DNA from 3 places in the Kineococcus terrestris genome. Region 3 is predicted to be linked to each of the others. Evidence: riboswitches for the same ligand, from Rfam matches in the RefSeq annotation. Region 3 holds a riboswitch; each other region holds the start of a gene.

Region 1 (6,423 bases), on a different contig from region 3:
CCGCGGCACCGGCATCGCGCACGCGCTGTTCGCCAAGTACGACCACTGGGCCGGTGACATCCGCACCCGCCAGTCGGGTTCGCTGGTCGCCGACCGCGCCGGCGCGGCCACCGCCTTCGCGATGACCAACCTGCAGGAGCGCGGGCAGCTGTTCGTCGAGCCCACCGCCGAGGTGTACGAGGGCATGATCGTCGGGGAGAACTCCCGCGCCGACGACATGGACGTCAACATCACCAAGGAGAAGAAGCTCACCAACATGCGCTCGTCCACCTCGGACGAGTTCGAGCGCCTGGTGCCGCCGCGCCACCTGTCGCTGGAGCAGTGCCTGGAGTTCTGCCGCGAGGACGAGTGCGTCGAGGTCACCCCGGAGGCCGTGCGCATCCGCAAGGTGGAGCTCGACGCCTCCCAGCGCGCCAAGTCCGCCTCCCGCGCCCGCCGCGCCTGAGCCGGGTCGCCGCGGCCCGGGCTCCCGGGCTGCGGTGATCGGCGTCCGCGGGAGGATGGGGGCATGACGACGACGCCTCAGCCGCCGCAGCCGCCCGGGGAGCCGGACCGCACGCCCGAGGGCGCGGCGGGAGCCGGGACCCTCGGGCGCGACCCGCTGGAGGTCGCCGCCGACGCGGTCGACGACGCCGCCGGCGCGCTGCAGCCGGAGGAGCTGGCCGCCATGGAGCGCCTCGACCAGCCGCGGCGCGTGCTGTTCGTGCACGCCCACCCCGACGACGAGAGCATCGGCAACGGCCTGACGATCGCCCGCTACGCCGCCGCCGGCGCCGGGGTGACCCTGCTGACCGCCACGCGCGGCGAGCGCGGGGAGATCATCCCCGCGGAGCTGGCCGGGCTGGGCCCCGACGAGCTGGCCGAGCACCGCACGCACGAGCTGGCCGCCGCCGCCGAGGCCCTCGGCGTGGACGACCACCGCTTCCTCACCCGCCCCGACGGCTCCGGCTACCGCGACTCCGGGATGGTCTGGCTGGCCCCGGGCGTCGCGGGCGCCGCCGAGGACGCCGACCCGCGCGCCCTGGCCGTCGCCGACCTGGAGGAGGTCGCCGAGCGCGTCGCCGAGGTGGTGCGCGAGGTGCGCCCGCAGGTCGTCGTCACGTACGAGCCGGGCGGCGGGTACGGCCACCCCGACCACGTGCGCGTGGCCGAGGCGGTCCGCCGGGCCCTCGTCCTGGCCGCCGGCGACCGCCACGACGGGTCCGTGCCCTGGCAGGTGGCCAAGGTGTACGAGACGGTCCAGCCGGAGTCGCTGACCCGCGCGGCCCTGCGCGCCCTGGCCGCGGCCGGGCTGGCCGACGTGCCCGACCCGGACGGCCCGCTGCCGTCGGTGGTCGTGCCCGACGAGGAGGTGACCACGGCCGTGGAGGGCGCCGAGCACGTGGCCGCCAAGCTGGCTGCGCTGCGCGCGCACGCCTCGCAGGTGACGGTCGAGCTGGAGGGCCGCGAGCCGGTGATGCGCCTGTCCAACCGGGTGCCGCAGCCGGTCCTGCCCGTGGAGCACTTCCGGCTCGTGCACGGCGTGGCGGGCGGCCCGTTCGACGACGCCGGCCGCGAGACCGACCTGTTCGCGGGTGTCGCCGTCTGAGCCGCTGACCCGGTGCGTGCGGTGCCCGCCCCGTGCCCGCCGCTGCCCGCCCGGTGCCCGCCCGGTGGCGCGGACGGGCCCGACTGCTCCGGACGGGTGAACCCGGTCCTCCGAACCGGTCACGGACGGTGGCCGACCCGCAGCGCGGCGGGTTGGCTGGCTGCGCGGCCCGGTGCTCCGACCGGGCGGAGGAGAGGAGCAGCCGGTGGCGCCGAAGACCGGACCCGCACGCGGTGGACCGCCCGGACCGGGGGGACGGGACGGGGGTGCGCGGCGCGGGCGCGACGCCGGCGACGTCGGGCGGGTGCGCGAGGCCCACCGCCGCCGCCGCACCACGCTGGCGCTGCTGGGCGTCCTCGCGCTCGTCCTCGTCGTCGACGTGCGCCTGGCGCTGGGCCTGCCGCTCGTCCCGGCGCTGCCGGCCGTGGACCCGCTCTACGTCATGGCGGGGCTCTTCTTCGCCCTGCTCATCGTGCTGCTGCTGGGACAGACGCTCGTCGCCGGGCGCTCCCCGCACGTGCTGTACCGGCCCGAGCAGATCGACGTGACCCTGGACGACGTCAAGGGCCTGGGCCCGGTCAAGGAGGACGTCGAGCGCAGCCTCGACCTGTTCCTCGGCGCGCGCAGCTTCCGCCGCGACATGGGCGGCCGCCCCCGCCGCGGCCTGCTGTTCGAGGGCCCGCCCGGCACCGGCAAGACGCACATGGCCAAGGCGATGGCCCGCGAGGCGGGCGTGCCGTTCCTCTTCGTCTCCGCGACCAGCTTCCAGTCCATGTGGTACGGCGCGACGGCCCGCAAGGTCCGCTCCTACTTCAAGGCCGTGCGCCGCGCGGCCCGCGCCGAGGGCGCCGCCGTCGCCTTCATCGAGGAGATCGACGCCATCGCCGGCGCGCGCGGCGGCATGTCGTCCGCGACCCCCCTCCAGACCGCTCCCGCGAGCGCCGGGGTGCTCTCCTGCGGCGGCCTGAGCGGGCTGGAGCGCCTGGTGGCCGGCGCGGGGGGCGCGCCCGCGCCGGTGCGCGTGGAGCGCCTGGCCAGCAGCGAGGGCGCCAGCGGCGTCGTCAACGAGCTGCTCGTGCAGATGCAGTCCTTCGACGAGCCGACGGCCGGGGAGCGGGTGCGCGGCGCGCTGGTCGACCTGGCCAACCGCTTCCTGCCCGAGGGGCGCCGGCTGCGCCGCCCGCGCACCGAGCCCGCCGAGGTCCTCGTCGTGGCCGCGACCAACCGCGCCGACGCCCTCGACCCCGCGCTGCTGCGTCCCGGCCGCTTCGACCGCCGCCTGGTGTTCGGCCTGCCCGACAAGGCGGCCCGGCGCGAGCTGGTGGACCACTTCCTGGCCCGCAAGGCCCACGAGCCGGCCCTGGACGAGTCCGAGCGCCGCGACGCGCTGGCCGGTGTCACCTCCGGCTACAGCCCCGTGATGATCGAGAACCTGCTCGACGAGGCCCTCGTCAACGCCGTGCGCCGCGGCGGCGACGGCATGTCCTGGGCGGACCTGGAGCACGCGCGCCTGGTCACCGAGGTGGGCCTGGGCCAGCCCGTCGGGTACACCGCGCACGAGGCGCGGCTCATCGCCACCCACGAGGCCGGGCACGCCGTCGTCGCGCACCTCGTGGCCCCGCACCGGCGCCTGGACGTGCTGACGATCGTCAAGCGCGCCAGCGCCCTCGGCCTGCTCGCCCACGGCGACGTCGAGGACGTCTACACCCGCTCGCGCTCGGAGCTGGCCGGGCTGATCCGCATCGCCTTCGGCGGGCAGGTGGCCGAGGAGCTGTTCTTCGGCGACGTGTCCACCGGCCCCTCCGGCGACCTGCAGGCCGCCACGACGACGGCCGCGCAGATGGTCGGCGCCGCCGGGATGGCCGGCACGCTGGTCTCCTTCGCCGCGGTGCAGAACGGCGCCTTCGCCGACGGCAACCTCGTCTCCCGGGTCCTGGGCGACGCCGAGGGCCGGCGCCTGGTCGAGGGCCTGCTGGCCGAGCAGAAGGAGGCCGTGCGCGAGCTGCTGGGCCGCCACCGCCACCTGGTGGCCGCCCTGCGCGACGCGCTGCTGGAGCGCCACGAGCTCATCGGCCACGAGATCACCGACGTGCTGGCGGCCGCCGCGCGCGAGCACGGGGCCGGCGGGCCGGGTGAGCCCGACCGGGTCCTGGACCTGCGTGACGGGGCGGTCCTGCCCAGCGGCCCGCGCCCGCCGGCCTGACCCGCCGCCGCAGGCGCACCGGCGCTCGACAGCGCCGGTGCGCTCGTGGCACGCTCCGCGCAGGTCATGAGCGCCAGCGTCAAGCCCCGGCTCGCTGGCCGGCAACCCTCCACGTCGTGGGGTGCCCCGGGTGATGACCTGACCTGGTGCTGACGCACGGGTAAGGACGAGCGTTCGCACGTGCGCCTCCCGGGCCGACGCACCTCAGCGTCCACGACCGTGAGGAGCGACGGGTGAGCACCGCCACCGACGACCAGACCGTTGAGCGCGCGAGCGCCGGGACGAGCCCCGCGCAGCGGCTCACCGCCGTGCGGGAGCGGCTGCGGCCCCTGCTGGAGCGGATCGCCGAGGGCACCGTGCAGCGCGAGCGGGGGCACGTCCTGCCGCGCGAGCAGGTGCGCGAGCTGCTGGCGGCCGGCTTCGGCCGCCTGCGGGTGCCCGTCGAGGAGGGCGGGGAGGGCCTGGACGTGCGCGGGCTGGCCGAGGTGCTGGTCGACGTGGCCGCCGCCGACCCGAACCTGCCGCAGGTCTTCCGCGGGCACCTGGCTTGGGTCGAGCACCTGCTGTCCCTGCCGGCGGGGGAGTACCGCACCCGCTGGATCGGGCGCGTCGTGGCCGGCGAGCTGGTCGGCAACGCCTGGAGCGAGACGGGCGACGCCACGACCGGGAAGCAGCAGACGGTGGTGACCCGGCGCGAGGGGCGCTGGGTCGTCGACGGCCGCAAGTACTACACGACCGGCACGATCTTCGCCGACTGGACGGACGCGACCGCGCGACGCGTCGACGCGGACGGGAGCGAGGAGGTCGTCACCGTCCTCGTGCGCACCGACCAGCCGGGCGTGCGGGTCAGCGACGACTGGGACGGCTTCGGCCAGCAGCTGACCGGCACCGGCACCCTCGTGCTGACCGGCGCGGTCGTCGAGGACGAGGACGTCGCCCCCTTCACCGACCGCTTCCGCTACCAGACGGCGCTGTACCAGCTGGTGCTGCTCGCCGTCCTGGCCGGCGTCGCCGAGGCCGTCGAGCGCGACACCGGCGCGCAGGTGCGCTCGCGCACCCGCAGCTACACGCACGGCCTGGCGCCGCTGGTGCGCCACGACGCGCAGGTCCTCGCCGTCGCCGGGGAGGTCTCGGCCACGGCCTTCACCGCGCGCGCCCTCGTGCGCTCGGCCGCCGAGGCCGTGCAGGCGGCCGCCGACACCGCCCACGAGCGCGGCTCGGCCGCCGACCGCGCCGCCAACGTGGAGGCCGAGGTGCGCACGGCGCAGGCGCAGGTCGTCCTGTCCGAGAGCGTGCCGCGCGCCGCGACCCTGCTGTTCAACACGCTGGGCGCCTCCGCGACCAGCCGGGCGCGGGCCCTGGACCGGCACTGGCGCAACGCCCGCACCGTCGCCTCGCACAACCCGGTCATCTACAAGCAGCGCATCGTGGGCGACTGGTCGGTCAACGGCACCGAGCCGCCGTTCGTCTGGGACGTCGGCACGCACGCCTCCGTGGACGCGGCGGCCGTGCGGGCCGCCGGGGGCGCCTCCCGCGGCTGAGGCCGGGCCGCGACGAGCGGCGCCCCCACCGCGGGAGCGGCGGGGGCGCTGCTCGTCGTGCGGGTGACCGGGGTCAGCGCACCGAGCGGTCGGCGCGCTCCAGCAGCGCCAGCAGGTCCTCGCCGGTGGTGCGGCGCGGCCGCTCGGGGTCGCCGTCCTCCGTGTACGCGCCGGCGTAGGCGGGCTGGTCGCGCTGGAAGCGCCAGCTGTCGGCCAGGGAACCGGTGTCGAGCACGTCGTAGCCCAGGGAGTCCAGGAAGGCGGCGACGACCCGCTCGGCGTCCTCGTCGTCCCCGGCGGTCAGCAGCGTCGTGCGCTCCGGCGAGCCCGCCGGGCGCTGCAGGACGCCGAGGTTGGCGGCGAAGATGTTGTTGAAGGCCTTGACGACGCGGGCGCCGGGGAAGTGGCGCTGCACGAGCTCGCTGGTCGTCAGCTCGTGGCTGTCCAGCTCGGCGGTGTCGCCGTCGCGCTCCGGGTAGTAGTTGCAGGTGTCGACGACGACCTTGCCGGCCAGCAGGTCCGGCGGCAGGTCCCGCACGCGGCCCAGGGGGATGGTCAGCACCACCAGGTCGCGCGCCGCCGCGGCCTCCTCGACGGTGCCGGCGCGCGCCCGCGGGCCCAGCCGCCCGACGAGGTCCGCCAGCGACGCCGGGCCGCGCGAGTTCGCCACGACGACGTCGTGGCCGGCGTCGACCGCCAGTCGCGCGACGGTGCTGCCGATGTTGCCGCTGCCGATGATCCCGATCTCGCTCACGGCTCGTGCAAGGCGCCGCGGCGGCCCGGTGTTCCCGCGGCGCGCCGCCGCGGTCTCAGCGCTGCGGGCGCACCCGGTAGTGGTACGCGTGGTGCACCCCGAACCCGGCCCCCTCGTACAGGGCGCGGGCGCCGCCGTTCGCGGCGGCCACCTGCAGGAACGCGGAGACGGCGCCGTGGGCGCGCCCGACGCCGGCCACCTCGGCCAGCAGCCGGCGGGCCAGCCCGCGCCGCCGGTGGGACGGCGCCACCTCCACGGCCGACACGCCCAGCCAGCCCGCGCCGAGGGACCCGCGCGCCACGGCCACGACGGCGCCGTCCTCGACGACCCGCGCGAA
Region 2 (6,423 bases), on a different contig from region 3:
ATCGTGCTGGACGCGGAGCCGGAGGAGGTGGAGCGCGACACGGCCGGGGCGGCGGTGGAGCTGGCCCGCCGCAGCCGGTGCGCGGTGGTGGCGGGCGGCGGGACGAGCTGGATCGCCGCGCCGGACGGGCGGCTGTGGAGCGACCCGTCGGGCGGTGCGGGGCTGGGGGTGTCGGGGTCCGGGGACGTGCAGGCCGGCATCGTCACGGGGCTGTGCGCCCGCGGTGCGGAGCCGGTGCAGGCGGCGCTGTGGGCGGCGTACCTGCACGGGCGGGCCGGGGACCGGCTGGCGACCGAGGTGGGCCGGCTGGGCTTCCTGGCGCGGGAGTTGCCCGCGCAGGTGCCGCGCGTCCTCGCCGAGGTCGAGGTCTAGGACCCCCGGCGGGAGCGGCTCAGACGAGCAGGGCGCTGGCGGTGGGCACGAGGTCGGCCAGCGGGATGCCGAGGCGCCACGTCGTGGAGGAGCGGCTGCCGGCGGCACGCGGGTCGCCCTCGGGGCCCTCCCACGCCTGCGGGTGGGCGGTGACGGTCCAGGCGCCCGGACCGGCCTGGCGGGCGCGGTCGGCGAGGCCGGTGTCACCGGCGCGGACGGCGGCGGCGGCGATGACCTCGACGGCGCGCCCGAGGGAGCGGGCGTCGTAGAAGGACACGGTGCAGCCGGTGGTGGTGGCGGTGGTGTCCACCAGGATGCAGCCGCTCTCGGTCAGGGCCGCCTGGACGGCGGCGGTGGCCGCGTGCTGGCGCGGCGCGCGCCGCTGGGCGGGGACGGTCTGCTCGGCCCGGGGGCGGGCGACGGTGGGGGCCATGACGGGTACTCCTCTGGGCGACGACGTCGGCCGGTGTCGGAGTCGCCGTCGACTCGGCCTCCGACACCCAGCAGACGGCATCGGTCGGCGTTCGCTGCGGCTTGAGCATAGGCGCTGCGCGGTCGTGGTCCGGACCGGCGGGCCGCGATGTTCGTTGTGGGAGAACGACATGACGTCGTACGCCAGCGGCGTTCGACGATGACGAACGCTCCCGGCGGGCGGCGACGCCGCGCCCGCGGGCCCCGGCAGCCGCCCCGCTAGACTCGCCCCGGCCCGCCCGCGCGGGCCGCGCCTCCGTAGCTCAGGGGATAGAGCATCGGTTTCCTAAACCGTGTGTCGCAGGTTCGAATCCTGCCGGGGGCACCCTCCCGCACCGACCCTCCCGTCCCCGCGCCCGTCCGCCGCTCACCGCGCGCAGGCCGTCGCGGGCGAGGACGATGGGCCTCGCAGCGCTGCGGCGTCGCGGCGCTGCGGCGTCCGGGAGGAGCAGCGCCGTGACCGAGCAGGAGTCCACTCCCCGTCCCCCGCGCGCCGGCGCGGCGCTCGCGCTGGTCACCGCCCTGGTGACCGCGTGCGGCCCCGCTCCCGCCGGGGGTCCCGCCCCGGGCACCCCCGCGCCGTCGTCCTCGCCGTCGTCCCCGACGGCGACGGCGGACCCGTCCGCCCCGCCGGAGCTGGTGACGGTCCCCGCCTACTACGCCGGCCGCACCGGCCTGGTGGGCGGCCTGGAGGTGGCGCTGTACCGGGAGTTCGCGCGGGTGCCCCTGGACGGTGACCGGGTCAGGACCGCCCTGGGCGTGGCGCTGTCGCCGCCGCGCGACCCCGACTACTCGGTCCCGTGGCCGGAGGGCACGCGGCTGCTCGGCGTGGAGCGGCTGGAGGACCTCGTCACCGTCGACCTGTCCGCGGAGGCGGCCGCGCCACCGCCGGGCGCGGACGCGCCTCTCGCGCGGGCCGCGCTCCAGCAGGTCGTGCACACGGTGACGGCCGCGGACCCGTCGGTGGCGGGGGTGCAGCTGCTCGTCGACGGTTCGCGCGTGCCCGACCTGTGGGACCTCGGCGCCCACGCCGGGGAGGCGCTGGCGCGCGCGAGCGCCGCGGAGGTGCTGGGACCGGTGTGGGTGCTGCAGCCCGAGGAGGGCGCGCGGGTGACCTCGCCGGTGACGGTGTCCGGTCGGGCGACGGTGTTCGAGGGCACCGTCGGCTGGGACGTCGTGGACGCCGGCGGGCGGGTCGTGGCGCAGGGGTGGACGACGGCGTCGGAGGCCGGCCCGGGGCGGGGCGACTTCTCCGTCGCGGTCGACCTGCCGCCGGGCGAGCACACCGTGCGCGCGTTCAGCGAGTCCGCCCGCGACGGCTCGCGCGTCGCGGAGGACTCCAAGACGGTGACCGTCACCGGGTGAGGGCCGGCGCACGCCGCCGGTCAGCGGCGCGCGCGCTTCACCTCGTACATGCGCTCGTCGGCGCGCGAGAGCACCTCGTCGACGTCGTCGCCGGCCGCGGCGCGCACCCACCCCGCGCTCACCCCGACGCCGTGGGCGCGGGCCAGCGGGCCGGCCGCGGCGGCCCGCGCGGCGCGCGCGGCGGCGTCGGCGGGGTCGCACCCGGCGCCGCGCAGGAGGAGGACGAACTCATCGCCTCCGGTGCGGGCGACGACGTCGCCGTCGCGGACGGCGGAGCGCAGCCGGGCGGCGACCTCGACGAGGACGGCGTCGCCGACGGCGTGCCCGTGCTCGTCGTTGACCCGCTTGAACCCGTCGAGGTCGGCGCACACGACACCGCAGCCCTCCCCGGCGGGGTCGAGCGCCGCGGCGGCCTCCTGGAACAGGGCCCGCCGGTTCAGCAGCCCGGTCAGGGGGTCGGTGCTCGCCAGCTCGCGCAGCATCTCCTCGGCGCGGCGCTGCTCGGTGACGTCGACACCGACGCACGCGAGGCGGTCGGGCACGCCGTCCTCGTCGAGCAGGATCGTGTTGTGCCAGCGGATGCGGTGGTGGCCGCCGTCGCGGTCCAGCCACTCCCCCTCCGCGACGCTGGAGGACCCGTGCGCCACACCGAGGGCGACGCCCTGCCGGGCCAGCTCACGGTCCCCGGGCGCGATGACGAGGTCGAACATCTCCTCGCCCAGGACGTCCTCGGCCGCGTAGCCGGTCAGCTCCTCGCAGGCACGGTTGAACAGGGTGAAGCGGCCGTGGACGTCGAGGACGCAGACGAGGGCCGCGGTGCTGTCGAGGACCGCGCGGGACGTCTCGCGGTCCAGGGCGCTCGGCGCCGACGCGCGGGCGCGGCGGGTCGGGCCGGCGGCCGGCCGCCGCGGTGTCAGGCTCACCAGCGGCGCCCGCTCACCGCGCTCCGGCACGCTGGAGGTGTCCACGTCCCCCGATCGGTGCGCCCGGCACGCGCCTTGAGCCCGGGCGGTCACGGCGACCCGGACGGCGCAGCGCGGACGGGACCCTCAGGAGGGGGCGGGCAGGGCCGCGACGAGCGGGTGGTCGCCGGCCACCGGGCCGTGCGCCCCCGCCCCGCCGGGGGAACCCACCGCGTCGAAGAACTCGGCGTTGGCGGCGGTGAACGCCGACCACTGCTCGGGCACGTCGTCCTCGTAGTAGATGGCCTCGACGGGGCACACGGGCTCGCAGGCCCCGCAGTCCACGCACTCGTCGGGGTGGATGTACAGCGACCGCTCGCCCTCGTAGATGCAGTCGACGGGGCACTCCTCGATGCACGCCTTGTCCTTGACGTCCACGCACGGCTGGGCGATGACGTAGGTCACGCGGTGGTGCTCCTCTGCAGCTGGCGGGCGGGGGTGGTGCGGGAACGCCGGTGGCGGCGCACCGCGCTGGTCACGGCCAGGCCGCCGAGGACCAGCACCAGGGCGTACACGGCGAACCGCACGCCGTCCGGCGCGGCGACGGCGTCGGCGCGCAGCAGGGTGCGGGAGTTCGTGAGGACGATGACGGTGCCGACGGCGGCACCCAGCACCTGCGGGGGCGCGAACCGCACCAGCCAGGCGGCGATCGGCGCGGCGACCAGCCCGCCGGCCAGCAGCGCGAGGACCCACGACCAGGCGATCCCCTGCGAGCCCAGGCCGAGGAGGAAACCCGCGCTGGCCGCGACGGCCACGAGGAACTCGCTGGCGTCGACGGACCCGATCACCTTGCGCGGTTCCAGCCGGCCCGAGGCGAGCAGGGCGGGGGTCCCGACGGGGCCCCAGCCCCCGCCGCCGGTCGCGTCGACGAAACCCGCGAACAGCCCGAGCGGGGCGAGGAACCTGCGCCGCAGCGGGCGGTGCAGGGACCGCGCGTCCAGGGTGGTGACCGAGAACCGCACGAGGATGTAGACGCCCAACCCCAGCAGCAGCACGCTGACGAAGGGGGCGGCGACGTCCCCGGGCAGCGACGACAGCAGCGTGGCGCCGACGAAAGCGCCTGCGGCGCCGGGGATCCCGACCCGCCGGACCACGCGCCAGTCCACGTTCCCGAACCGGTGGTGCGCGGCGCCGGAGGCCAGCGTGGTGCCGATCTCGGCCAGGTGCACGGTGGCCGACGCCAGCGCCGGGCTGGTGCCGACGAGGAGCAGGAGAGTCGTCGAGGTGACGCCGTAGGCCATGCCGAGCGAGCCGTCGACCAGCTGGGCCAGCAGGCCGACGACAGCGAGGAGCACGAGTCTGCGCACGAGGGTTTCCCGTTCGTCCCGGTGGACCCGCAGGTCCGCGCTTGCCGGGCACCGTGCGGCGACCGGCCAGGTCCTCACCCGGAGCACCCCGCCGCGGAGGAGGGTTGCCGACCAGCGAGCCGGGGCTTGACGCTGGCACTCGTGACCTGCCGACCACGCTAGGGCGCCGGACGCGGACCGTCAACACCCGGCGCCGGCCGGAACTCCCCGCGGACCGCGCCGGGAACCCGCCGGAGGACCCGCGGAACTCCCCGACGGGCTTGACGGGGGTTCCGCGTGCCCTACGGTGGGGACGTGGTCCAGCCGCTGACCGTGCGCCTCGTCTCGCGCCGGTACGTCGACCTCATGCGCGTGCACAGCAACTACGCCTGCCGCCGCACCACCTCCCCCACCCCTCCCCGTCACCGCTAGGGGCGCTCCTCACGGAGGGCCCGCACCCCCGTGAGGACCGATGACACCCGACCCCTCGCTCGCGACGCCCGGCGCACCCGCCGCGGCGCCGGCCCGTCCCGCGCGCACCCGCAGCAACGGCCAGTGGGCCGTGGACGGTCGTGCACCGCTCAACCACAACGAGGAGGTCAAGGCCGCCGGCCCGGGCCTCGACGTCCGCGAGCGGATCGAGCGCGTGTACGCCCGGGAGGGTTTCTCCTCCATCGACCCCGACGACCTCAACGGCCGGTTCCGCTGGTGGGGCCTGTACACCCAGCGCCGGCCCGGGATCGACGGCGGGCGCACCGCGCAGCTGTCGAACGAGGAGCTGTCCGACGAGTTCTTCATGCTGCGCGTCCGCGTCGACGGCGGGGCGCTGACGACGGAGCAGCTGCGGGTCGTCGGGGACCTGTCCACCCGGTTCGGCCGCGACTCCGCCGACATCACCGACCGGCAGAACGTGCAGCTGCACTGGGTGCGCGTCGAGGACGTGCCGCAGGTGTGGCGCGAGCTGGAGGCCGTGGGGCTGCGCACCACCGAGGCGTGCGGGGACACCCCGCGCGTCGTGCTCGGCAGCCCGGTCGCGGGGATCGCCCGCGACGAGGTCCTGGACCCGACGCCGGTCGTCGAGGAGATCGTGGGCCGGTTCGTCGGCGACCCGGAGCTGGCGAACCTGCCGCGCAAGTTCAAGACCGCCGTCACCGGCCACCCCAGCCAGGACGTCGTCCACGAGATCAACGACGTGTCGTTCGTCGGCGTCGTCCACCCCGAGCTCGGGCCGGGTTTCGACGTGTGGGTCGGCGGCGGGCTCTCGACCAGCGCCCACCTCGCCCAGCGCCTGGGCGCGTTCGTCACCGCGGACGAGGCGCCCGAGGTGTGGCACGGGGTCGTGCGGGTGTTCCGCGACTACGGCTACCGCCGCCTGCGGAACAAGGCCCGCCTGAAGTACCTGGTGGCCGACTGGGGCGCCGCGCGGTTCCGCGAGGTGCTGGAGACGGAGTACCTGGGCCGGCGCCTGACCGACGGTCCGGCACCGCCGCCGCCGCGCGGGCCGGGCGACCACGTCGGCGTGCACGAGCAGAAGGACGGCCGCCGCTACGTGGGCCTGGCCCCCACCGTCGGGCGGGTCAGCGGGACGGTGCTGAGGGCCATCGCGGACGCGGCCGAGGCCGCCGGGTCGGGGCGCGTCCGCCTGACCCCCCACCAGAAGGTCGTCGTCCTGGACGTCGAGCCGGACCGCGTCGACGCGCTGCTGGCCGCGGCGCGGGAGCTGGGGCTGACCGCCGCCCCGTCGCCGTTCCGGCGCAGCACCATCGCCTGCACGGGCATCGAGTTCTGCAAGCTGGCGATCGTCGAGACGAAGGCCACGGCGGCGCAGGCGGTCGCCGAGCTGGAGCGGCGGCTCGCGGGCATCGAGCTCGACACGCCGATCACGCTGCACGTCAACGGGTGCCCGAACTCCTGCGCCCGGATCCAGACCGCCGACATCGGCCTGAAGGGGCAGCTGGTCACCGGGG
Region 3 (6,423 bases):
CGACGGCCAGGCACTGCCCGGCCTCCAGGTCGAAGGACACGTCGTGGACCACGTCCCGGGTGGCGCCGCCCCGCGGGGCGAACCCGACGTTCAGGTCCCGGACGCTCAGCACGCTCACGACTCCCGCCTCTCCAGCAGGGACTGCAGGTGGTTTCCCAGGGTGGTGGCCGCCAGGGCCAGGGCGACGATGACCAGACCGGGGACGACGGTCAGCCACCAGGCGTGGGCGACGTAGGGGCGCCCGGCCTCCAGCAGCGCCCCCCACTCCGAGCTGGGCGGAGCCACGCCCAGACCCAGGAACGACAGGCTCGAGGCCCACACGATGGACTGACCGATCGACAGCGCCATGATCGCGACCAGGGGGCGCAGGGCGTTCGGCAGGACGTGCCGGCGCAGGATTCGCGCCGGGGAGTGCCCCAGGGCCACGGCGGCCTCGACGTAGGCCGAGCCCCTGGCCGACAGGACCTGCCCGCGGACCATCCGCGCGTACCCCGGTGCGGTGCCGACCCCGACGGCCACGGCCTGCGTCAGCGCCGAGGGGCCCAGCAGCGCCACCAGCAGCAGCGCCAGCAGCAGGCTCGGGAAGCTGAACAGCACCTCCACGAGGCGGTCGACGGCCGGGCCCACGACCCGGCCGCCCAGCGCCGCGAGGGAACCCAGGACGACGGCCAGGCTCAGGCTCACCGCGCTGGCGCCGGCGCCGATGGCCAGCGAGGGGCGGGCGCCGTGCACGACGCGGCTCCACAGGTCCCGCCCGGCCTCGTCGGTGCCGAACCAGTGGCCCGGCCCGGGCGCCTGCAGCGCCTGGGACAGGTTCAGGGCCAGCGGGTCGGTGGTGTCCAGGACACCGGGGGCGGCGACGGCCACCAGGAAGAACAGGGCCGTGCCGGTGGCCAGGTACACGCTCCAGGGCCGCGGCCGCCGGGTCCGGCCGCCCGGGCGGCCGGTGCGCGCGGGACGGGGGGCGCCGGGTGCGGCGTCCGTCAGGACGGTGCTCACGAGGTGGTTCCCTTCGCCAGCCGAGGGTCGATGAGGACGTGCGCGGCGTCGACCAGCAGGTTGGCCACCACGTACAGGGCGGCCACCAGGACGACGACACCGGTGACGATGGGCAGGTCCTGGTTGTTGACGGCCGTCACCAGCACCCGCCCGATGCCGGCGCGGGTGAACACGGTCTCCACCACGACCGCCCCGGAGATGGTGGCGCCCAGCGCCCAGCCCGACAGGGTCACCGCCGGCAGCGCGGAGTGGCGCAGCACGTGCCGCACCCTGACCCCCAGGTCGCTCATGCCGCGCATCCGTGCGGTCAGGACGAACGGCTGGGCCAGGGAGCGCTCGAACTCGGTGCGGGTGGCCTGGCCCATGAAACCCGCCAGCGGGACGGCCAGGGTCAGCGCCGGCAGCAGCAGCCCCGTCGCGGAGCCGTCGCTGATGACGGGGACCCAGCGCAGCTCGAGGGCGAACACCAGCAGCAGGACGACACCCAGCCAGTAGTGCGGCAACCCGGCGCTGACGGTGTCCACCGCCGCGCCGAACCCGGAGGTGCGCCGGCCGCGGCCGGCGGTCGCCGTCACCCAGAGCACCGTCAGCAGCCAGGCCAGCGCGATCGCCGAGGCCGTCAGCACCAGCGTGGCGCCCAGCTGCTCGCCGATGATCGCGGTGACCGGGCGGAACTGCTGGTACGAGTTGCCCAGGTCCCCGCGCACCAGGCCGGACAGGTAGTCCAGGTACTGCTGCAGGACGGGCAGCTGGAACCCGTACTGGGCGTTGATGGCGGCCAGCTCCTCGGGCGTCCGCTCGATCGGCTGCCCGGCGCGGATGTTGAAGATGATCGTGGCGCGGTCGCCGGGGAGGGCTACCTGGGCGGCGAAGGCCACGGTCGCGGCCCCCCACAGCACCAGCGCCGCGCCGAGGAGGCGCCGCAGCACGGCTGCGCCCCAGCGGCCGGCCCGGTGCGCGGTGTTCTCGGCGGGTCCTGCCGAGAACCTCACGTCCACCGCGTCGCGGCGGGTGTCAGCGGACGAAGTGGGCATCGTAGAACACCGGTCCTCCCTGGGCGTTCTCCTGCCACACGTCCTTCAGCGCCGGTGTCACCGCGAGGGTGCTGAGCCGGTCGTAGAGGCCGATGGACAGGGCGTGGTCGGCGATGTGCTCCTGCGCCTGGCGGTACAGGGCGTTCTGCTCCTCCACGTCGGCGGTCTGGTTCGCCCGGTCGATCAGGTCGCCGAGGAACTCGTCGGTGGTGAAGGCGGCGTTGTTGCCGTTCGGCCACTCCTCGCTGATCGGCCGCCAGTTGATCCAGAGGATCCCCGCGGTCACCGAGGTCCAGTACCCGGCGGCGATGTCGCGCTCCTCCGGCTGCGTGTACAGGCCGGAGAAGAACCCGCTGGGCGGGACGGTGACCAGGTCGACGGCGAACCCGGTGGCCTTGGCCTGCTCCTGGACGCCCTGGAGGATCGAGGCGCCGTCGGCGTTGACGATGGTGCCGGAGTTGTAGGGCAGCACGACCTCCAGGCGCTCCCCGTCCTTCGTGCGGACGCCGTCGACGTCGCGGCCGGTCCAGCCGGCCTCGTCGAGCAGGCGGTCCGCCCGCTCGAGGTCCAGGTCGTACGCCTCGGCGGCCTCCTCGCTGTACCCGGGGGTGGACTGGGAGACCGCTCCGTTGCCCTCGTAGGGGATGACGCCCTGACCGATGGTCTCCACCAGGGACCGCCGGTCGAGGCTGTGGGCGAACGCCTTGCGGACGCGCTCGTCGGTGAAGGGGCCCTGCTGGGTGTTGAACGCCAGTTGCTGCGGGCGACCGCCGGTGATGTACCTGAACATCTCGTAGCCGTCGTCCTCGAGCCCGCCGTAGTCGATGGCCGGCACGTCGTAGACGGCGTCGGTCTCGCCCGCCCGCAGCGACGCGACCCGGGTGGTGGCGTCGGCGACGAACCGCCAGACGACCCGCTCCACGTACGCGGGGCCGGTGTGCCTCGCGTTGGCCGGCGGTGAGGTGTAGTCCTCGTTGCGCCGCAGCACGATCTGCTCGCCGCGGTCCCAGTGGTCGACGACGAAGGCTCCCGAGCCGACGGGCTGCTCGCAGTTCTGCTCCGCGGTGCGGGTCTCCAGGGCCTCCTGGGACTGGATGCCGGTGTACCCCTGGGCGAGGTTCTCGGCCAGCCGCGGGTAGGGCTTGCTCAGGTGGACCTGCAGGGTGAGGTCGTCGACGGCCGTGGCGCGGTCGTAGTACCCGTCGAGCCACACCTTGGCGGTGGAGTTGCCCCCGTCCATCCAGTGGTCGAAGTTGTGGGCGACGACGGCGGCGGTCAGCTCGCTGCCGTCGGTGAACCGCACCCCGTCCTTCAGGTGGAACGTCCACGTGAGGCCGTCGGCGGAGGTCTCCCACGACGTGGCCAGCCAGGGCACGACCTGCCGGTCGGTGTCGAGCGAGGTCAGCGCGTCCAGGACCTGGGTGGACAGGTAGGCCTGCTCGATCCACCCGCCGAAGACGCACGCGGGTTCCTGCTGGTGGCCGTAGACGATCGTCCCGCCGGGGACGGGTCGGGCGTCGGGCGCGGGGCGCGGCGCGGCGGCCGAGCCGGCGCAGCCGGTGAGCAGCAGGGCCGCGAGACCGGCTGTGAGGGTTCTCCGGGGGCGTGCGGGCATGCGGACGGAACTCCTGTCGGTGCGGGTGCCGAGGGGGAGGGAGAGGGGGAGGGAGAGGGGGAGGTGCGGAGTGGAGTCGTCAGGCCCGACAGGTGGCGCTGCTGGTGCGCACGAGGTCCACGTGCCGGCGCGCGACGAGCAGCACCGTGCGAGAACCCCGCCCGCGCTCGTCGATCACCTGGTTCTCCTCGGTTCCGCGCTTGCCGAGCACCTCGCCCGACCGGGTCGTCACCTGGGGCACCCCGCCACGGGAGGAGGGTTGCCGGACAGCTAGCCAGGGCTCACAGCTGCCACTCTTGACCTGGTCCGAAACTACGAGCCCCCGCGACGTGCTGTCAACCTCCGCCACCGGCGGTCCCCGGAACCGCCCGGGTGGTGCGGGCGCCGTCGCCGGCCGCCGGTGCCCGTCGCGGACCCCGGAACTCCGCACCGGTGGAACTCCGGGCCGGCGGCGGGCTTCCCGTCACGTCAGCCAGTCCCACACCGTCCGGGCGCCGGTGACGACCAGCCAGCCCAGGCCCACGACCGCCAGTCCGAGCACCGCCAGCACGAGCGCCACGGCGAGCAGTTCGCCGGCCCGCTGACCCGGCGTGAGCACCGGTTCCGGCGCGCGCGGGTCCCGCCAGGACACCGGCGCACCGGCGATCCGCTCGGCCTCCTCGCGCAGCGCCCGCAGGCGCGCGGCCGCGCCCGGCCCCGCGCTGTCCTCGTCGGTGCGCCAGCACAGGGCCCGCATCCGCGCGAAGGGGTCGCCGCAGGTGCGCTCGAACGCGGCCACCTCGCGCTCGTCGCGGTGCTCGCCCAGGTAGGACCAGCGCCCGGCCTGGGCGAGGTCGCCCTCGCGGCGGTAGGCGCCGGCCAGCTGCTCGCGCACGTCGAGGCGGTCGGGGAACGAGCCGACGAGGCCGCGCAGGCGCTGCCGGGCCAGCCCGGTGCGCCCCGCGGCCAGGTCGGCGGCGGCCCTCGTCAGCGTCTCCTCGACCGGCACCCGGTGATGGTCGCCCACGCGGGGCCGCGCGCGCCGCCGGGTTTCCGCAGGGGGCGACCGCGCGGACGGAAAACCGCCTGGGCAGGCGGGGCGGGGTCCGCCACGCTGTCCGGGTGCTCAGCGACGCGGACCTGCGGGACCTGGCCGGACGCCTCGTCCGGGTGCCGGGCGTGGAGGCGGTCGCCCTCGGCGGCAGCCGCGCCCGCGGCGAGCACTTCCCGGACTCCGACGTCGACCTGGGGCTCTACTACCGCCCGCCCCTGGACGTCGACGCGCTGCGGCGCCTGGCCCGCGAGGTCGCCGGTCCCGGCGCCGACGTCACCGTCCCCGGTGCGTGGGGGCCGTGGGTGGACGGCGGGGGGTGGCTGAGGGTCGACGGCACCGCCGTCGACTGGCTGTACCGCGACCTCGACCGGGTGCGGCGCAGCTGGGAGCAGGCGCAGCGGGGCGAGCTCTCCTGGCACGTGCAGGCCGGGCACCCGCTCGGCGTGCCCGGTCACGCCTACGCCGGGGAGGCGGCGCTCGCCGTCGTCCTGGCCGACCCGGGCGGTGAGCTGACGGCGCTGCAGCGGGCCGCCCGCACCTGTCCGCCGCTCCTGCGGGACGCGGTGGTGGACGGTCTGTGGGAGGCGGAGTTCCTGCTCGCCGGGGCGCGCAAGGCCGCGCCCCGCGGCGACAGCGCGTACGTGGCCGGCTGCCTGTTCCGCGCGGTGCTGCTGTGCGCGCACGCGCTGCACGCGCACGCCGGGCGCTGGGTGGTCAACGAGAAGGGCGCGGTCGCCGCGGCCGGGCGGCTGCCGAGCGCACCGGTGGGTTTCCGCGAGCGGGCCGACGCGGTGTTCGCGCCGGCCGGCGGGGCGGACGCGCTGGGCGCGGCGCTGGACGCGGCGCAGCAGCTGGTCGAGGAGACCGCGCGGTCGTGCTCGTCCACGCCCGCTTGACCCCAGCGGCCGGGGACCTCGGCGACCTCACCCGTGCGGAGGTGTCCCGGTGCGGTGACCCGCTGCCAGGCTGGGCCGGGTGCCGCACGAGGACGACAAGCTGCGCCGGGCCGGGCTGCGCCCGGTGTACACGGCGACGGCGGTGGGGCTGGGCCCGCCGTGGCTGTGGCCGTCGCTGACCGCGGCCGCGGTGGTGCTCGCGCTGGTGCAGCTGGTCGTGGCCGACGTGTGGCAGCAGCGGGTGGTGCCGCTGCTCGTCCTGCTGTCGCCGCTGTCGCTCGTGGCCGTGCGGCGCTGGCCACCCCGCACGTACGTCGAACCCGAGGGGGTGCGGGTGCGCCGGGGTGTGCCGCGGGGCCGGCTGGTCGCGTGGAGCGATGTCGCCGCGGTGCGCGTGCAGGGGCGGTGGGACGACTTCAGCACCCTGAGCACCCGCGAGGGCCGCACGCTGACGCTGTACGGCGTGGAACCCGTGGACGCCGAGCGCCTGCGCGCGGTGGTGACCGCCCGCGGGGGAGGGGCCGGCGAGCGCACGTGACGTCCGGTCCCGGCCGGCGGAACCGCGGGGAGCTCACCCCCGCGGGGCTGGGCCGGGAACTCCGTCGTCGCGCCAGAGCCCGCGCCGCACCTTGCCGGTGTCGTCGCGCAGGGGGCCGGTGACGAACCGCCAGCACGCCGGTCGCTGCCGCGGGGGCAGCCGCGCAGCGACCCAGGCGTCCAGCTCCTGCTCGTCCACCCCCGAACCGTCCACGACGGCGCGGACCCGCTGCCCCAGCTCCTCGTCGGCGACGCCGACCACGACGGCCGAGCGGACCCGGGGGTGCTCCTCCAGCACCGCCTCGACGT

The links. A riboswitch is a leader RNA that binds a small molecule or an ion and turns the genes downstream of it on or off. The one in region 3 is predicted to bind S-adenosylmethionine.
Region 1: linked by a shared signal. The riboswitch ahead of AB8M62_RS15300 (acyl-CoA dehydrogenase family protein) and the one ahead of AB8M62_RS09980 (ABC transporter substrate-binding protein) in region 3 are both predicted to bind S-adenosylmethionine.
Region 2: linked by a shared signal. The riboswitch ahead of AB8M62_RS02800 (sulfite exporter TauE/SafE family protein) and the one ahead of AB8M62_RS09980 (ABC transporter substrate-binding protein) in region 3 are both predicted to bind S-adenosylmethionine.

What each region holds. Positions count from the first base shown of each region.
Region 1 is NZ_JBEUEI010000027.1:26,948-33,370, forward strand. It holds gene typA (translational GTPase TypA) at 1-445, shown strand, start outside; gene mshB (N-acetyl-1-D-myo-inositol-2-amino-2-deoxy-alpha-D-glucopyranoside deacetylase) at 509-1,588, shown strand; gene AB8M62_RS15295 (AAA family ATPase) at 1,893-3,791, shown strand; SAM riboswitch class IV at 3,854-3,964, shown strand; gene AB8M62_RS15300 (acyl-CoA dehydrogenase family protein) at 4,025-5,332, shown strand; gene AB8M62_RS15305 (NADPH-dependent F420 reductase) at 5,406-6,086, opposite strand; gene AB8M62_RS15310 (GNAT family N-acetyltransferase) at 6,142-6,423, opposite strand, start outside.
Region 2 is NZ_JBEUEI010000003.1:28,139-34,561, reverse strand. It holds gene AB8M62_RS02830 (NAD(P)H-hydrate dehydratase) at 1-372, shown strand, start outside; gene AB8M62_RS02825 (hypothetical protein) at 392-805, opposite strand; tRNA gene AB8M62_RS02820 (tRNA-Arg) at 1,096-1,168, shown strand; gene AB8M62_RS02815 (Gmad2 immunoglobulin-like domain-containing protein) at 1,300-2,208, shown strand; gene AB8M62_RS02810 (GGDEF domain-containing protein) at 2,229-3,176, opposite strand; gene fdxA (ferredoxin) at 3,258-3,575, opposite strand; gene AB8M62_RS02800 (sulfite exporter TauE/SafE family protein) at 3,572-4,477, opposite strand; SAM riboswitch class IV at 4,510-4,624, opposite strand; gene AB8M62_RS02795 (nitrite/sulfite reductase) at 4,929-6,423, shown strand, end outside.
Region 3 is NZ_JBEUEI010000013.1:83,123-89,545, forward strand. It holds gene AB8M62_RS09965 (dipeptide ABC transporter ATP-binding protein) at 1-118, opposite strand, end outside; gene AB8M62_RS09970 (ABC transporter permease) at 115-999, opposite strand; gene AB8M62_RS09975 (ABC transporter permease) at 996-2,033, opposite strand; gene AB8M62_RS09980 (ABC transporter substrate-binding protein) at 2,014-3,648, opposite strand; gene AB8M62_RS09985 (putative leader peptide) at 3,728-3,880, opposite strand; SAM riboswitch class IV at 3,840-3,950, opposite strand; gene AB8M62_RS09990 (DUF6584 family protein) at 4,112-4,636, opposite strand; gene AB8M62_RS09995 (nucleotidyltransferase family protein) at 4,750-5,577, shown strand; gene AB8M62_RS10000 (PH domain-containing protein) at 5,657-6,115, shown strand; gene AB8M62_RS10005 (AMP-binding protein) at 6,149-6,423, opposite strand, start outside.